DNA from 2 places in the Clostridium thermarum genome. Region 2 is predicted to be linked to the other one. Evidence: riboswitches for the same ligand, from Rfam matches in the RefSeq annotation. Region 2 holds a riboswitch; the other holds the start of a gene.
The links. A riboswitch is a leader RNA that binds a small molecule or an ion and turns the genes downstream of it on or off. The one in region 2 is predicted to bind lysine.
Positions count from the first base shown of each region.

Region 1: another riboswitch for lysine. It lies ahead of lysA (diaminopimelate decarboxylase); the one in region 2 lies ahead of FHY60_RS10100 (transporter substrate-binding domain-containing protein).

Region 1 covers NZ_CP040924.1:2,482,159-2,490,797, forward strand. The annotation lists gene FHY60_RS11160 (glycoside hydrolase family 94 protein) at 1-3,111, opposite strand, end outside; gene lysA (diaminopimelate decarboxylase) at 3,221-4,516, opposite strand; lysine riboswitch at 4,913-5,086, opposite strand; gene FHY60_RS11170 (M18 family aminopeptidase) at 5,165-6,463, opposite strand; gene FHY60_RS11175 (cation diffusion facilitator family transporter) at 6,602-7,786, shown strand; gene FHY60_RS11180 (type I phosphomannose isomerase catalytic subunit) at 8,018-8,639, opposite strand, start outside.
Region 2 covers NZ_CP040924.1:2,216,489-2,225,127, reverse strand. The annotation lists gene FHY60_RS10105 (MATE family efflux transporter) at 1-927, opposite strand, end outside; lysine riboswitch at 1,245-1,429, shown strand; gene FHY60_RS10100 (transporter substrate-binding domain-containing protein) at 1,586-2,407, shown strand; gene FHY60_RS10095 (amino acid ABC transporter permease) at 2,474-3,256, shown strand; gene FHY60_RS10090 (amino acid ABC transporter ATP-binding protein) at 3,274-4,008, shown strand; gene FHY60_RS10085 (hypothetical protein) at 4,122-4,706, opposite strand; gene adhE (bifunctional acetaldehyde-CoA/alcohol dehydrogenase) at 5,346-7,943, shown strand; gene FHY60_RS10075 (ECF transporter S component) at 8,143-8,639, shown strand, end outside.

The DNA of each region.
Region 1 (8,639 bases), 270 kb from region 2:
TGGACTTTCTTGATAGTTATCCGGTGCCAGCCAATTATTCCCGCTGTTTACAAAGTCCTCAAAATAAGCCCAGATCTCTCTGCTTAGCCTTCTGAGTAATTCTCTATCCTCCTTGCTATAAGTATACTCCTTTGGTGAGTATTCCTTACTTATATAGTAGGCAATATACGGACTTACAAACCACAATATGGTAGAAGGCAACAAGATTAACCCAAAATATAAGTAGCTATTAAAAGCTAGAACTCCAATAAGTGCAGCCAGTACGCTTGCGGGCCACATTCGGCTTATATATGATTTAAAATCCTTTCCGCTGGTTGCTTCTGCATCAGCAGCAGTCTGCCATTCTAAGAGATTTCTTTTGCTTATGAAAAGCCTGTAAAGTGTTCTTATTATAGCATCACACATCAAATATGCCATGTAAGGAATAAAGCAAAATAACAAGAAAATCTGTTCAGCCGCCATTATGACATTCCTAAAACGGCCGGTAAGGTTAAGACCTTTGCTTGGTGCTACAACAGCGTCAGATACATCAAAAAATACGGGACATATTATAGAAAGAAAAGCCACTATTATCCAAGGTTCCTCTGTGGGCAATATACTCAGTGCAAGTAGTATAAGTATGACAATAGAAGGAGTTATAAGGCTTCTTCTCAAGTTATCAAATATCTTCCACTTAGACAAGCCACTTAAGGAACTTTTTTTAAAAAGCCACGGTAATAGCTGCCAATCTCCTCTAACCCATCTATGCAGCCTTTTACTACTTGAATTATAATATGCCGGATATCCATCAATGAGTTCAATATCTGTAACCAATGCTGTTCTGGCATAATTGCCCTCTAAAAGATCGTGGCTTAAAACCGCATTTTCAGGTATTTCTCCCTTTAATACCGTTTCAAACACATCTATATCATATATGCCTTTTCCGGTAAAAATACCCTCTCCAAAGAGATCCTGATAAACATCAGACACCGCAGAGGTATACATATCCAATCCTGTTTCGCCGGAGAATATTCTAGAAAAAGGAGTCTTGTTTGCTACCAATGTTGCTACACTAACCCTAGGCTGCATAATTCCATATCCTCGAATTACTTTCTTTTTATTTTTGTCAATCACGGCACGGTTCAAAACATGGCTCATAGCTCCAATTAACCGCTTTGCAGCGTCCCTAGGCAAAATGGTATCCGCATCCAGAGTAATTACATATTTAACAGCTTTAAGTTGGCTTAAATCACTGCTGATAACATTGTAGGTGGTATTCTTATCACCTCTAAGCAGGGCATTAAACTCCATGAGCTTTCCCCTTTTTCTTTCCCATCCCATCCATACTCCCTGTTTGTCATTATACTTTCTGTATCTGCAGAGAAAATAGAAGATATCATTATTTTCTTGACAATACTTTTCATTCAATTGTCTAATGTGCTTTAGTGCATAATTGACAATAGCTTCATCATTTTTTGAATGTTCTTCCTTACTGTCCGGAAAGTCTGCTAATAATGCAAAATACAGATTTTTCTCCGAGTTTGCTAGGTAATATACCTCCAAGTCATCAATGAGTTCCTTTGCCCGCTTTTCACTATTGACTAAAGTAGGTATTACTACTACAGTGGAACTTTCCACCGGTATTCCGTCTTCTAAGGATAATTTCGGTACAAATTTCGGATTGGCCAGAGAGTTTATGCTCCGATTCAGTATAGAGATTACAATTTCACTGCAGGGAATAAGTATAGCTACCCCTCCAATAATATATCTCCACAAGACAACATTATTATCTCTTGATAAGCTTATTAACAGTGTAGCAGTTCCTATAAGGCCCATGCCGCAAATTAATATCCCCAGATAGAAAAACAGAGGATGATTTTTTATTGTATCAGCCAGCCTGTCGGGAATTCCCGGCTTATACTTTATCTTCTTCTTTAAAATATTTATTCCATCATCTATTAGGTAGTACCCAATATGCTTCTTATACAGCTCTGACTCCTCTTTATCCTCGCTTTTTGCACATTCTATGACCTTTTTTGCTACGAGGGCTTCTCCAATCCTAGCTTTTCTGGCCAATACCTCCAAACTGTGTCTATAATTATCTCTGGACTCAAAATCCATCTTTGAATAAATCTGTGCCGGGTCATCCTTTAGGATTTGCTCCACATAACTTAACTTTTCAAAGGAGTGCTTCCAATCTAATGCCCCCAAAACCCTTATAGAATTTATACTATTTCCAAGAGAAATCTGGTAATTGGCCTGTTTTCTATGTTCTCTGCTGACAGTCTTTTCTATATTGGATTGGTTAGCTTCCAAATTCTCATTCAACCATGTGTAAACTTCGTCACTGTCAACTCCATTATCTCTGATTACTTTTATAATCCTTTCCACGAAATGAGAGGAAAAATTGAACTTTGTATTCTTCAATATCTCAATTTCCTGCTTTAGTTTCTTATCGGCATAGGCATTAATTACTCTGTCTGCAACAATCTCCCCCTGCCTTTTTTCCTTTAAGGCATAAACTATCTTTTCTACGATATGGCTTATGTTTTGAATCAATGCGATTCTAAGCATAATGGGCAGCGCCCATAGTTCACCGCTGGTTAAAATGGTATTCTTCTGATAAGCATTTATAAATCTCTCTATTCTTACTTCATCTACCAAACCGTCCGTATGTGATATTATTTCTACAGCAATCTGATAAACTCTCGGATATCCCTTCATTATTCCTTTACTAATAACCGGAAGGTTTTTATAGTAGCTTTCAGGCATATTTGACTTTATATCTTTATATTCTTTTTGAATCAAATACAGATTGTCTAACAGCCACTCCGCTGCCGGAACCATCTCTCTCTTGCTATCAGCTTCCTTATCAATATAGTCATAACCCTTCAATATATTTTGAAAACTCTTGTCAAGGCTTTTTATAAGCCTTCTCTTTGAGTTCATTTTTTTTGTTTCAGAAAAGTGAGTTGAAATCTGTACTGCGTGTTTTTCCAGGTCTTCATTGTTTACATATATGTTGGGAACGTCCTCCATTATATTTTCATCAATATATTCATAGTCCTCTAAAGCAATATGGATTATCCAGAATAAGGCTGCAGTCAAAATTGATAAGTATATATATATCATCCCATATCTCCCTCCAAAACCAGTAACTTTTTATGTGCCTTAAATTATTATTACCTAAAAAACAGGAAAATATAAAAAAAAGTGGCCTTCGCCACTTCTTTCATAGATGTTACATTATTTCATTTTTTATAACGTCCTCGTAGGTCTCTCTCCTGCAAATAAGTCTTGTTGTACCCTTTGACGCCATCACAACTGCAGCCTTAGGTATTTTATTATAGTTACTTGCCATAGAATATCCATATGCTCCTGTGGAAAGCACTGCCAGTATATCTCCACTTTTAACTTCAGGTATAGTTATATCAGTCAATAGTATATCTCCAGATTCACAGCATTTCCCTGAGATGGTAACCTGCTCACTTTCTCCACCTTTGACTTTGTTGGCTATAACACATTCATATTGGGCTCTATATAGGGCTGGTCTTATATTGTCAGTCATTCCTCCATCCACAGCCACATACTTTCTTATTTCCGGAATTTCCTTTATAGCCCCTACAGTATATAGTGTAATACCGGCATTACCGACTATGGATCTGCCAGGTTCAATGGTCAGCATCGGCGGCACAATGGTGAGCTCCTTGCACTTTTCTTCATAAGTCTCAATTATTTTACTGCAATACTCTTCAATACTGTAAGGCTTATCCCCTTCTTTATAGTAGATACCAAAACCACCGCCTAAGTCCAGTTCAGAAAGCATATATCCTGTCTCATCATAGATATTCTGCATTAAAGTCAACATTATATTTGTAGCATCCTTATAGGGCTCTGTTTCAAAAATCTGAGACCCAATATGGCAGTGTATTCCCACCAGTTCTACATTTTCCTTTTCAATTGCACTTTTCACAGCCTTTAAAGTGTTATTATTCAGCAGGGTAAAGCCAAACTTGGAATCTACCTGCCCAGTCTTTATATAATCATGGGTATGTGCTTCTATGCCTGGTGTAAGACGAAGCAGAATGTTCTGATTTACCTTGTATTCACCTGCAACTGCACTGATAATTTCTATTTCTGAGAAATTATCCACTACAAACCTGCCTACTCCCAGCTTAACACCCATCTCAATTTCTTCCACAGTCTTATTATTTCCATGAAAATAAACCCTTTCCATGGGAAATCCACTTTTGTATGCCGTATATAGTTCTCCTCCGGATACCACATCCAAACATAGACCTTCCTCTTTTATTATGTTACACATTGTCAATGTAAGAAACGCCTTTCCTGCATATGCAACTCTATTTTTATTTTCATTCACTTTGAAAGCTTTGATGTATCTCCTGCAGTTGTCTCTTAATAGCTCCTCGTCATAAACATACAGGGGTGTACCAAACTCCTTTACCATATCTGTACACTTTACACCACCTACTGTGAGTTCATTATCTATTATATTCATACTACCAAACAACCTCATTTTTTATCCCTCCATCCTCAATTTTTAAGCTCAAAGGGCACTTTCAACTACTTCTATGGCTCTTAATTTATTTTCCCTCTTAAGGGCACAGATTTTATGTATTTCATAAAAGTTATCATTATTGTTTATACTAAATATTTCAGACATTCTATCGGCCCCCTAGAGGTATTCTTCATTCCTAATTACACTACAGATGACCTAGTAATAATTTCATCTATTACTATTTTATCCATAAAAGTAAAGGATGTGAGCATTTCTATAAATTCACCAAAATAATATTTTAGTATTGTAAAGTTTATCCGTGGATCTGACTCATAAAAATAATATTTAGATAATAAAAATACAGCAAAGGAACACCTTTGCTGTATAGATATAGGGATCTAAATACAACTTTGTGCACCTTGTAGCTCTCCACCTCATCATAATCGGTGACAACCTTGCATATCTTCTATGCAAAGCCAGAAAACGCCTCTGCCAAAACATTTTCTTCGGCTGGAATTCCTTTCTTCATGCGTCAATGCCTGCCGGCTCTTCATGAATACTATTAATTCCAGCACCTCTAACATAGGTATCTCTTTATTAAATTAGCTTAATATTAGCATAAATATACACAATATGCAACACTATTTTATAGTTAATGAGTAATGACTAATTGCTGAAGAATTCTATGAAGGACTTAATTACATAGCCATGATCGTCCACACCACCAAGTTCTCTTACAGAGTGCATTGCAAGTATTGGTGTTCCTATGTCTACAGATCTTATGGGCAAGTGAGTTGAAGATATCGGCCCTATGGTTGATCCGCCTCTTTCATCTGATCGGTTTACAAATCTTTGTACTGGCACCCCTGCCCTCTTGCATATCATTTCATAAACTCCTGCAGTTACGCTGTCTGAAGTGTACTTTTGGGCTGCACTTACCTTAATCACCGGTCCGCCATTAATTACAGCCCTATTTATTGGATCGTATTTTTCAGTGGAATTAGGATGTATAGCATGAGCCAAATCAGCTGAAATCATAAAGGATTGAGCATAAGCCCTAAATAATTCCTCTCTTCCTTTTCCTAAGGATAATAAAATTCTCTCCAATATGTGCGGAAGAACTTCTGAATCTGCCCCCTGCCTTGTAGAGCTTCCCACTTCCTCATTGTCAAAGCATGCTAACAGATTTACTCCGCCTTGGTTATTCGTATTTATTAGCGCTTCCAAGCCTGCATGAACCATAGCCAAATTATCCAGTCTTCCGGATGAGATAAAATCCTCTTCAGAGCCAACAATGGAGCCTTTCCCGTATTCATACAAATATAGGTCAAAGTCTAAAATCTCTTCTTTTTCAACCTTAAGTTCCTTGGAAAGCAGTTTAATTAAATACTCATTCTTCTCTGCTGTGTCTTTGATAACTGCCAGTAAGGGAAGGGTATGCTTTTGCGGATTTACCGGAACTCCTTCATTTGCTTGTCTATTAAAATGTATGGCCAGGTTTGGTATTACCATAATTGGCCTTTTTATATTAACAAAAAGTGTCTTAGGGAGTAAACCATTTGTTCTGACAGCAACTCTTCCTGCCACAGAAAGAGGTCTATCCAACCAGGTATTCATTATAGGTCCCCCATATACCTCTGTATTCAGTGATATGTACTTGCCTTCTGCACAGATTTCCGGGTTAGGCTTTATTTTGAACCCCGGTGAATCCGTATGGGCTCCAATTATTTTAAAACCATGTTCCTCTATGTTTCCAAGTCCTACATTAAAAGCAAAAATGGCAGAATCATTTATTTTAGTATAATACTTTCCTCCGGCCACAATATTCCATTTATCCTCAGCCTTAAGCTCTTCATATCCCTTATTCTTTAAAATTCCCTCTGTAGTTAAAACCGCATGATAGGCGGTAGGACTTTCATTTATAAAAGCTAAAAGCTCCTCTGCATATTTTCTATTGTCTTTCATCTCGCACCTCCAAAATAATCTAGGCTTTTTAATATGTAATATTATGCTTTTTATGATATACTATTATTATGCTTATAGGCAATACCTATGATTTTGTATTTTGTACTTTATACTTTTGCTCAAAATGGGGTGTTATTTATGTTATGGAAATTATTAATAAAGATTTTTATAAAAGATAGTGATAATTTAAAAAGCGGAAAGGTTCGCTCTGCCTATGGTCTGCTGGCCGGTGTTGTTGGTATTATTGTAAACCTGCTGCTCTTTGTCATGAAGCTTCTGGTGGGCCTTTTTACCCAAAGTATAGCTGTAACAGCTGATGCCTTCAATAATTTTACCGACAGTGCCTCATCCTTGGTGACCATCATTGGCTTTAAGTTATCTAATGTGCCTGCAGATGAAGAGCATCCCTTTGGCCATGGAAGATATGAATACATCTCTGCCTTGATAGTAGCCTTCATGGTAATGTTCGTTGGGCTGCAGTTTGTTAAATCCTCCTTTGATAGGATCCTTAATCCATCACCGGTTGAGTTTGAAACCATACCCTTTGTATTGATGCTGATATCTATATTGACAAAGATTTGGATTTCTCGCTTTAATAGTCTCATTGGTAAAAGGATTGACTCTTCCGCTTTAAAAGCTTCTTCCTTTGATGCTTTAGGTGACGTAATTACCTCCAGTGTTGTGGCTTTTTCACTGTTGATGTCATTGTGGACATCTTTTCCTCTTGATGGTTATATTGGTATTGCAGTAGCACTGCTTATCCTCTACAATGGCTTTAAACTGGTAAAGGAAACACTAAATCCGCTGCTGGGAGAAGCCCCTGATGCAGAACTGGTAAAGGCCATTAGGGAGGCTGTCATGTCCTATGAATATATCAGCGGGGTGCATGATCTTATAATACACAACTATGGCCCAGGTAGGTGTATTGCTTCTATCCACGCTGAAGTCCCGGCTAATATAAATATAGTAAAAATTCATAACGTAATTGATGATGCAGAAAGAGAAATTTCAGAAAGACTGAATATAATTTTACTAATCCATATGGATCCCATCAATGTCGATGATGAGGAAATTCACGAGACAAGAAGACAGATTGAAGAGATCTTATTACAATTTCAACAAGTCAAGTCCATGCATGACTTTAGAATTGTAGGTGAAGGAGAGCATAAGAACATTATCTTTGATATTGTTATAGGAACCTCCGGAAAGATATCCTCAGACCATGTAAGTAAACTTAAAGAAGCCATAAATAATAAGGTTAGAAAGCTCCATCCACAATATAATTGCATTATCACCGTAGACAAAGACTTCTCTGATTGGTAGTTTTGTAATTAGTAACGAGTAATGAGTTTCTTACTATATGATGCTCTGTTTTAGAAAAGTGTTGCTAATTAAAACTTATTCATCTACTGTTTCTTAAAAAATTTGGCATGCTATGGCATGCCTATAAAAATTATAAAATTAAAGATTTTTCGTAGTAAAGCGGAGAAAAACCCTCCTTAATTACTCATTGCTCATTACTCATTGTTAAAGAAAGTGCTATGCACTTTCTTTCTAGCCTTTAATCACTTCAAGTATTTCCTTTTCTACTTTGCTTACATCAGGAACGTAGCTCTTTAGGACAACCATCTTGCCTTTAAAGATATACTTTCCTAAGGCTGCAGGTATGAGAACACTTTCACCTCTGGTGATGGTTTCACTCCCATTGTTATATTCTATTACTCCGCTGCCCTCAACGCAGGTGAAGATAAAGAATCTCTCAGGGTCGCTGTATTCTGTGAGTTCTTTCTCCACATCGTACTTCTCCAAAGAAAATTCTTTTGCCAGACATAGATAGGTTTTAGTATAGCCATCCTTCTCTATCTTTAATCCTTCACTCTTTTTACCCTTAAGGTTTAAATTAACTACTTCCATGGCTTTGTCTATATGTACTTCTCTGCCTCTGTTATAGTCATAAACCCTGTAGGTAGTATTAGAGTTCTGCTGTATTTCTGCTATTATGGCACCTTCGCAAATTGCATGCATCAAACCGCTCCTGATGAAGTAGGTCTCGCCCTTCTTTATTTTAACCTTATTCATATACTGCTCCAGTGTTCCTTCTTCTATAGCCTTTCTGAATTGTTCCTTTGTACAGCCTTCCTTAACTCCAACTATGAGCTCAGCACCTTCTTTTGCA
Region 2 (8,639 bases):
CATACTTACCATTGTAGTTACTGCAGATCCAAAGGCTGAGGGAAGATTAAAGCAGACAGAAGTTATATTGTTTGCGATTCCCTGACCTGTAAGTACTATGGGGCCATATTTCTCAGTTTCGTTATTTATAAGGAAGAATCCCAGGTTTAGCATTAAGCTTGATAGCATAGAAGGAATTCCTATAGTAATCAATTTGAGCAATACTTTAGTATCAAATTTAAAGCCCTTTAGGGTTAACCTATCTTCTCCTTTCTTTATAAATAGCTCATAAAACATCCAAAGACAAATTAGGATATTTGATAGCAGAGAAGACATAACAGAACCAACTAAGCCAAGTGGGAAAACAATGATAAATACTACGTTGAATATGATTTTTAAAATAAGCATAATTACCATTCTAATAAAAGTAGCCTCAGGTTTTCCGCTGGCATTTTTTATGGCATTATATATGGATTCTAAAAATGAAAAAGGTAATACCAAGGAATTTAATGCAAGATACAAAAATACATCATGGGCGATTTGAGCGTCAACATTTGATGATACAGGGTAAGCCAGTAGATAAAGTATTGGAGCAGTTATGCAACCAATTAAAAATGCAAATACAACGATTTGCGTTGAAACATGCTTCACACCCTTATAATTTCCCCGGCCATTCATCTGGCCCATCAAGGCCATTCCTGCAACGCTGAGGCCCTGTGCAAGAGCAATCATCATATTGATAATCGGGCCGCTGTAGGTGATGGCACTGGCACCAATGGTTCCTATAAGGTTATTTATAAAAATACCATCCATAACCGGCATAATCGACTGAACCAATCCCATCATTAAGGTTGGAAAGGACAGTAGAAAAAGAGTAGAGGATATAGGACCATTAAGTATTAGATCACGTCTCTGCTCCGTATTCTGACGTAAAAAGTTAAAATTCATATTATTTAACACCAGCTTTCGTAACTTAAATGATAAAATATAAAAGATAAAAATAAGGTAAATTGTCCAAGTATAGTATAAACCTATAAATTTACCATTTCAAATCCATTAAAGCGGTGAAATATGAAAGTGTTTTAGTTAAATGAGAAAATATAGGGCCTCATCGGATGAGATTAGAGGAGAAAGCAAGTTTTATTAAATCAATGGGGCTAATACTTTATTGAAAGTTTGAAGTAAAAATCTTAAAATATATGGGTTGACAGATTGTTAATGATATTGTACACTATATTTAAAATTTAATAGGACCTCACTTTTACAGGTGGGGTAGAGGCGCGGTATTTAACAGTTCCTAGCGGAGTCTGAGAAAGCTATGAACCTAGGAAGAAGGAAATATCGCCGAAGCTTATAATACTTTCTCCGTATTATTTGCTGGGTCTGCAGTTAAGAGCTGCAGGACTGTCTCAATAAATTACCCGGTTTATTGAGTTGTGCTATCTCATTTGGGAATGGTAGGGGTACTAGGCAGCTGTGCGTTTTGCGGCCTGAGGACATCCTCAGGTCTTTTTTTGTATTTTAAAAGATGCCCCCAAATGGTAAGTTAGCTTTATATTTAAGGGATTTATAAAAATTATATTATTTTTCAAGGGGGAAATTAATTATGAGAAAAAAATTATCATTATTAATCGCAGCGTCATTATCAGCTATTATGCTGCTTTCTGGTTGTACAGCTAAAGGGGGCAGTTCTAAGGGAACCTTTAAGGTAGGTATGGAAGCTGGATATGCTCCTTTTAACTGGACTCAAATGAATGAGTCCAACGGTGGGGTAAAAATTCAAGGAAGTTCAGATTATGCCGGAGGATACGACGTTGAGATAGCTAAGAAAATAGCAGATAGCTTAGGTAAGGAACTTGTAATTGTAAAGACTGAATGGGAGGGACTGATTCCAGCTCTTACTTCAGGTAAAATAGATGCCATCATTGCAGGTATGTCACCGACAGAAAAGCGTAAAGAGGCTATTGACTTTTCAGATAACTATTATACTTCAGACTTGGTAATGGTAGTTAAGAAGGGCGGAAAGTATGATGGAGCTACTTCTATTCAGGATTTCAGCGGAGCAAAAATTACTGCACAATTGAATACCTTCCACTACACAGTTATAGATCAGATTAAGGGTGTGGATAAGCAAACAGCCATGGATAATTTTCCTGCAATGAGAGTTGCGTTAGAGTCCGGTAAGATTGATGGTTACGTATCAGAGCGTCCTGAAGGCGTTAGTGCAGAAGCAGCAAACAGTAACTTTAAAATGATAGAGTTTACAACTGGGTTTGAGACTTCACCTGAAGATACGGCTATAGCAGTAGGACTTAAAAAAGGCAGCGACTTAACAGAGAAAATCAATGAAGCCTTAGCAAACATATCAGAGGATGAACGTAAGCAGATTATGGATAATGCTATTAAGAATCAGCCAGCAAATGAGTAATTATTCTTTAAAACCGGGTGCATATAACGGCACTCGGTTTATAAATTGAAGGGGGAAAATACAAATATGTCCTTAGATTCCATTATAAAAATAGTCATGAAATATTGGCCAATGTTCCTGCGGGGAGCTGGCACAACACTATTAATATCTATTATTGGTACTGTTATAGGTTCTATAATTGGGTTGATAATAGGGATTATCCGTACAGTTCCAGTGCCGGAACGAGGTCCCAGAAGATATGCTTTTAACGTGATAAATGCAATTCTTTCAGTTTATGTAGAAGTATTCCGTGGTACACCTATGATTGTCCAGGCCATGGTGATCTACTATGGATCTATGCAGGCCTTTGATATAGATATGAATCCATTAGTTGCCGGAATCTTCATAGTATCTATCAATACCGGTGCCTATATGTCAGAAATTGTCCGGGGCGGTATAATATCCATCGATAAAGGCCAGTTTGAAGCAGCACAGGCCATTGGAATGAGTCATATTCAAACAATGGCTAATGTGGTATTGCCGCAGGTAATCAGAAATATATTACCGGCTACCGGTAATGAGTTTGTAATAAATATAAAGGATACTTCTGTGCTAAACGTAATTTCAGTAACTGAATTGTACTTCCAATCAAAGTCTGTTTCTGGAATTAACTTTGCCTACTTTGACACTTTCTTTGTTACTTCGGTGATTTATTTTGTTATGACCTTTACAGTTACAAGAATTCTTCGCTATGTTGAAAAGAAAATGGACGGGCCTGATAATTATATAATGTATGCTAATCAAATGCAGGTAGAGACCCCGGAACTTGCCCTTCAAAGAACAAAAGGCAAGCAAGACCTTAAGTACTAAGCAAAGGAGGAGAAAGCATGGAAAAAATAATTGATATTCAACATTTAAGTAAATCCTTTGGAAGTCATGAAGTTCTAAAAGATATTGATTTTTCAGTCAGCAAAGGAGAAGTAGTGTGTATTATCGGCTCCTCCGGTTCAGGCAAATCAACCCTTCTTCGCTGTATTAACCTATTGGAAAAGCCCAGTGGAGGTCAAATAATTTATAAGGGTGAAAATATATTAGATGATAAGCACGATATACGAGCCTACAGAACAAAGCTAGGCATGGTTTTTCAGCAGTTTAATTTGTTCAATAATCATGATGTACTAAACAACTGTATGGTTGGACAAATAAAAGTTTTAAGACGTACAAAAGAGGAAGCGGAAAAAGTGGCTATGAAGTATTTGAAAGTAGTTGGAATGGAGCAATACATTCATGCCAAGCCAAAGCAGCTATCCGGCGGTCAAAAACAGCGTGTGGCTATAGCACGAGCCCTGTCAATGGAACCGGATGTTATGCTTTTTGATGAACCAACCTCAGCCCTAGACCCGGAAATGGTGGGAGAGGTTTTAAAGGTTATGAAGGAACTTGCTGAGTCCGGACTGACAATGCTCATTGTCACCCATGAGATGGGATTTGCCAAAGAAGTTTCTGACCGCGTGGTATTTATGGACAAAGGTGTTATTGCAGAAGAAGGAACACCGGAGCAAATTTTCAATAATCCTACTCAGGAACGTACAAGAGAATTCCTCAAGCGTACCTTAAAATAATAGAATCAAGGGCCAAGCAGGCTGATAGTTAAAATCCCTCTGAAACTTTATTTGTTTCAGAGGGATTTTAACTTTCTTAGGATCAGTTTAAGTAAGGATTAAAATCCGTTGGGTTACTTCTTAAGTTCCTTTGTTCCGGTTACTTTGCTAGTATCATCCATCTTAAAAGTGGATTGAGCTTCTTCGGAGGCAAAGAATACATTTCCTTCCACGGTTGCATCTACTAATTGGAAGTTTTTAGCTGAAACATATAAGTCGCCTTTGAAGGTTCCGCTTTGAATTCTGGCATTAGGACTGTTTATTGTAAGCTTTGGTGCAGTCAAAGTAAACCTGTTAGTTACTTCTCTATTTTCATTTTGAGTGTATAATGCTATCTTTCGCTGAATAATATCATTACCAGCATCGTCCTTTTTACCGTTTTTAAATTCACCATCCAGTACTAGTTCCTTATCGAAGGTTAAATCTTTCAATGTTGCTATGATCCATGTTCCGGTGTTGCTTATTGCCTTTTCGAAGGCGGCTTCATCATTTACAATTGAAGCGGTGGTGGTAACGTCCGGAGTTGTTTCCGGTGGTGTGGTTTGTGGAGGAGTTGTTTCCTGTTGTTTGCTTGGTTCTGTCTGCTTTCCTCCGCAGCCTACGCCCAATATCAGTGAACTTAAAATTGTGAAGGTAAGTAGTAGCGCTTTAAATTTCATATGAATTCCTCCTTTTAAACGACTTTTTCCATTAATTTATTATTGCTTTTTAATACTTAATGATGAATTTACTTTATGACAATATTGTTTGGAGATAGAAGGTGAAATATTCTGCTTTTATATATTTTTTTACTGAAAGATATTTTGTTGCAATGATAACGATTACTAATTAAAAAACATTGTTGACAAAAAATAACCTGATATGCTTCAATAATATTAAAAAGTTACTAAATGTAATAGTGTAATAATATCAAGGCTGGCTAGGGAACAGTTCTATACTTCAAGAAAAATAGCATAATAATTCACTGTTTTATTTTTAAAATTTTCATCATATGTATTGACAGGCCGTAAAAAGTATTGTAATATAAAATTGTTAAATTATTAACAATATAAAAATATATCTCAAATGTGAATATAATATTATATAAATAAATTTGAGTAAAACTACATTGAATTATTACATAAATGACGAAAGATGGGAATAAACTCAATCAAACAATAAAATATGGTAAAAAAATTTTAAAACAAAATGTTAAAATAATAACATATTTGTTCCATGAATAAAATCTTTTTTGTTAAACATAATAAAATTACCTATAGCTTTTAAAAAAATAATATATTTTTAAAGGAGGAATCAATATGAAGGTTACAAATAAGGAAGAGCTAAAAATTAAAATAGAACAGGTTAGAGAGGCTCAAAAGAAATATGCTTCCTATACTCAGGAGCAAGTCGATGAAATATTCCGTCAAGCTGCCATGGCGGCTACTAACGCAAGAATAAGACTGGCCAAGCTGGCAACAGAAGAAACCGGTATGGGAATAGTAGAAGACAAGGTTATAAAGAATCACTTTGCTTCAGAATATATATACAATAAATATAAGGATGACAAGACTTGCGGTGTTATTGAGAGGGATGATTCCTTTGGCATAGTTAAGGTTGCAGAACCTATAGGGGTAGTTGCTGCTGTAGTTCCTACCACAAATCCTACTTCCACAGCTATATTTAAAGCCTTAATTTCACTAAAGACAAGAAATGGTGTTATTTTCTCCCCCCATCCAAGGGCTAAAAAGGCCACTATAGAAGCAGCTAAAATTGTACTTGACGCTGCAGTTAAGGCTGGTGCACCTGAAAATATCATAGGTTGGATCGATGAGCCTTCAGTAGAATTATCAGCAATGGTTATGCGGGAATGCGATATAACTCTTGCTACCGGTGGACCAGGTATGGTTAAGGCAGCTTACTCTTCAGGAAAACCTGCTATAGGGGTTGGGGCAGGAAATACACCTGCCATAATAGACGAAACTGCTCACATCAAGATGGCAGTAAACTCAATCCTGCTTTCAAAGACCTTTGATAATGGGGTTATATGTGCATCTGAACAATCTGTGCTGATTATAGATTCTGTATATGATGAGGTTATGACAGAGTTTGCAGAAAGGGGAGCCTATATATTAAAGGGGGAAGAAATTGATAAAGTTAGAAAAATAATTTTGAAAGACGGTGCCCTAAATGCAGATATAGTAGGTCAATCTGCTTACAAAATTGCAAAGCTAGCCGGTGTGGAAGTACCGGAAACTGCTAAGGTGCTTATTGGTGAAGTGGAATCCATTGAACCTGAGGAACCCTTCTCCCATGAGAAACTGTCACCCATACTTGCAGTATACAGAGTTAAAGATTTTGACGAGGCGCTTTATAAGGCTGCAAAGCTCGTTGAATATGGCGGCTTTGGACATACTTCCGTTTTATATACAGATCAAGTAAGATCAAGAAAGAGGATCGAGAAGTTTGGTGCAACCATGAAAACAGGCAGAACCATTGTAAACATGCCTTCTTCCCAAGGTGCCATAGGAGACCTTTACAATTTCAAATTGGCTCCATCCCTAACCTTAGGCTGCGGATCCTGGGGCGGTAACTCTGTGTCAGAAAATGTAGGAGTTAAACATCTGTTAAACGTAAAGAGTGTGGCTGAGAGGAGAGAGAATATGCTGTGGTTCAGAGTTCCGGAAAAAATATACTTTAAATATGGCTGTCTTGGAGTTGCTCTTAGAGAACTTAAGGACATGAATAAAAAGAAGGCCTTTATTGTTACAGACAAAGTACTTTATGAATTGGGCTTTGTAAATAAGGTTACCGATATCCTAGATGAACAGGGAATTGACTTTAAAATCTTCTTTGACGTAGAGCCAGACCCAACCTTGGCTACAGCAAAGAAGGGCGCAGCTGAGATGATGAGCTTTAAGCCGGATACTATCATTGCAGTTGGTGGTGGTTCCCCAATGGATGCTGCAAAAATTATGTGGGTAATGTATGAACATCCTGAGGTAAGATTTGAAGACCTAGCCATGAGATTTATGGATATCAGGAAGAGAGTATATAACTTCCCTAAGATGGGAGAAAAGGCTACCATGGTTTGTATACCAACTTCAGCGGGTACCGGATCAGAAGTTACACCTTTTGCGGTTATCACTGATGAAAAGACAGGTGTTAAGTATCCTCTTGCAGACTATGAATTAACTCCTGATATGGCTATAGTGGATGCTGAGTTAATGATGCAGATGCCAAAGGGACTTACTGCAGCTTCGGGTATAGACGCATTGACCCATGCCTTAGAGGCTTATGTATCTGTACTGGCTTCAGAATATACCAATGGATTAGCCCTGGAAGCTATCAGATTGATATTTAAGTATCTGCCAATAGCCTATGCTGAAGGTCCAACAAATGTTAAGGCCCGTGAGAAGATGGCGCATGCTTCAACTATAGCTGGTATGGCCTTTGCCAATGCCTTCCTTGGAGTATGTCACTCAATGGCTCATAAGCTTGGTGCTATACACCATATACCTCATGGAGTGGCTAACGGGATACTAATTAATGAGGTTATAAGATTTAATGCAGTGGATAATCCAAGAAAGCAGGCCGCTTTCCCACAATACAAGTATCCAAACGCAAAATGGAGATATGGAAGAATTGCTGATTATCTTGGCCTAGGCGGTAACACTGATGAAGAAAAAATCGAATTACTGATAAAGGCTATTGATGAATTAAAGGCTAAAGTAGATATTCCAAAGTCAATTCATGAAGCAGGAGTAAGCCAGATGAAGTTCTATGCTACCCTAGACGAAATGTCTGAACAGGCCTTTGATGATCAATGTACCGGTGCAAACCCAAGATATCCATTAATAAGTGAAATAAAGCAAATGTATATAAATGCTTATGGAGAAATCCAAAAGCAGGAATAAATATTTAGCAGGCTGTCTCACCATGGAAGGAGTACTTCCGGGTGAGGCAGCCTTGTTTTGTTAGTACGATGTCATTTATAGCGGTGGTATGTTGATTGTACCGGTACATTTGCAATATTAATAAAGATACGTATAATAAAAATATGATTTCGAAATCAAATTAAATTTTACATAAGTTCTATATATTGGGGGGTAAAATATGCAGGATGCAAATTTGAATGGACACATTAGAAACATAGTCATCACTGCCTTAATGGCAGCGGTAGTTTTTGTTGCTACCTATACAATAAAAATTAATACCTTTAATGGCTACGTTCACTTAGGTGATAGTATGGTGCTGGTAGCAGCCATGCTCCTTGGAAAGAAAAAAGGAGCAGCAGCTTCTGCTATAGGTATGACTATAGCAGACCTATTGTATTCTCCCATTTGGGCAGTGGCAACATTTATAATTAAGGGCCTAATGGCCTATATAGCAGCTTCTATAGCTTTAAGAAAGGGCTGTGAGGGTAATGTATTGTGGAATAACCTGGTAGCCTTTATTGCAGCAGGCCTGTGGATGATAATAGCGTACTTTGTAGCCGGGGCCTTTATCATCAGCCTCATCACCGGAGCAGAAGCGAGCTTGGGGGCAGGCTTTATAGCTTCCGCTAAGGACATACCGGGAAACATTGGCCAGGCGGTGGCGGGGATTATTAT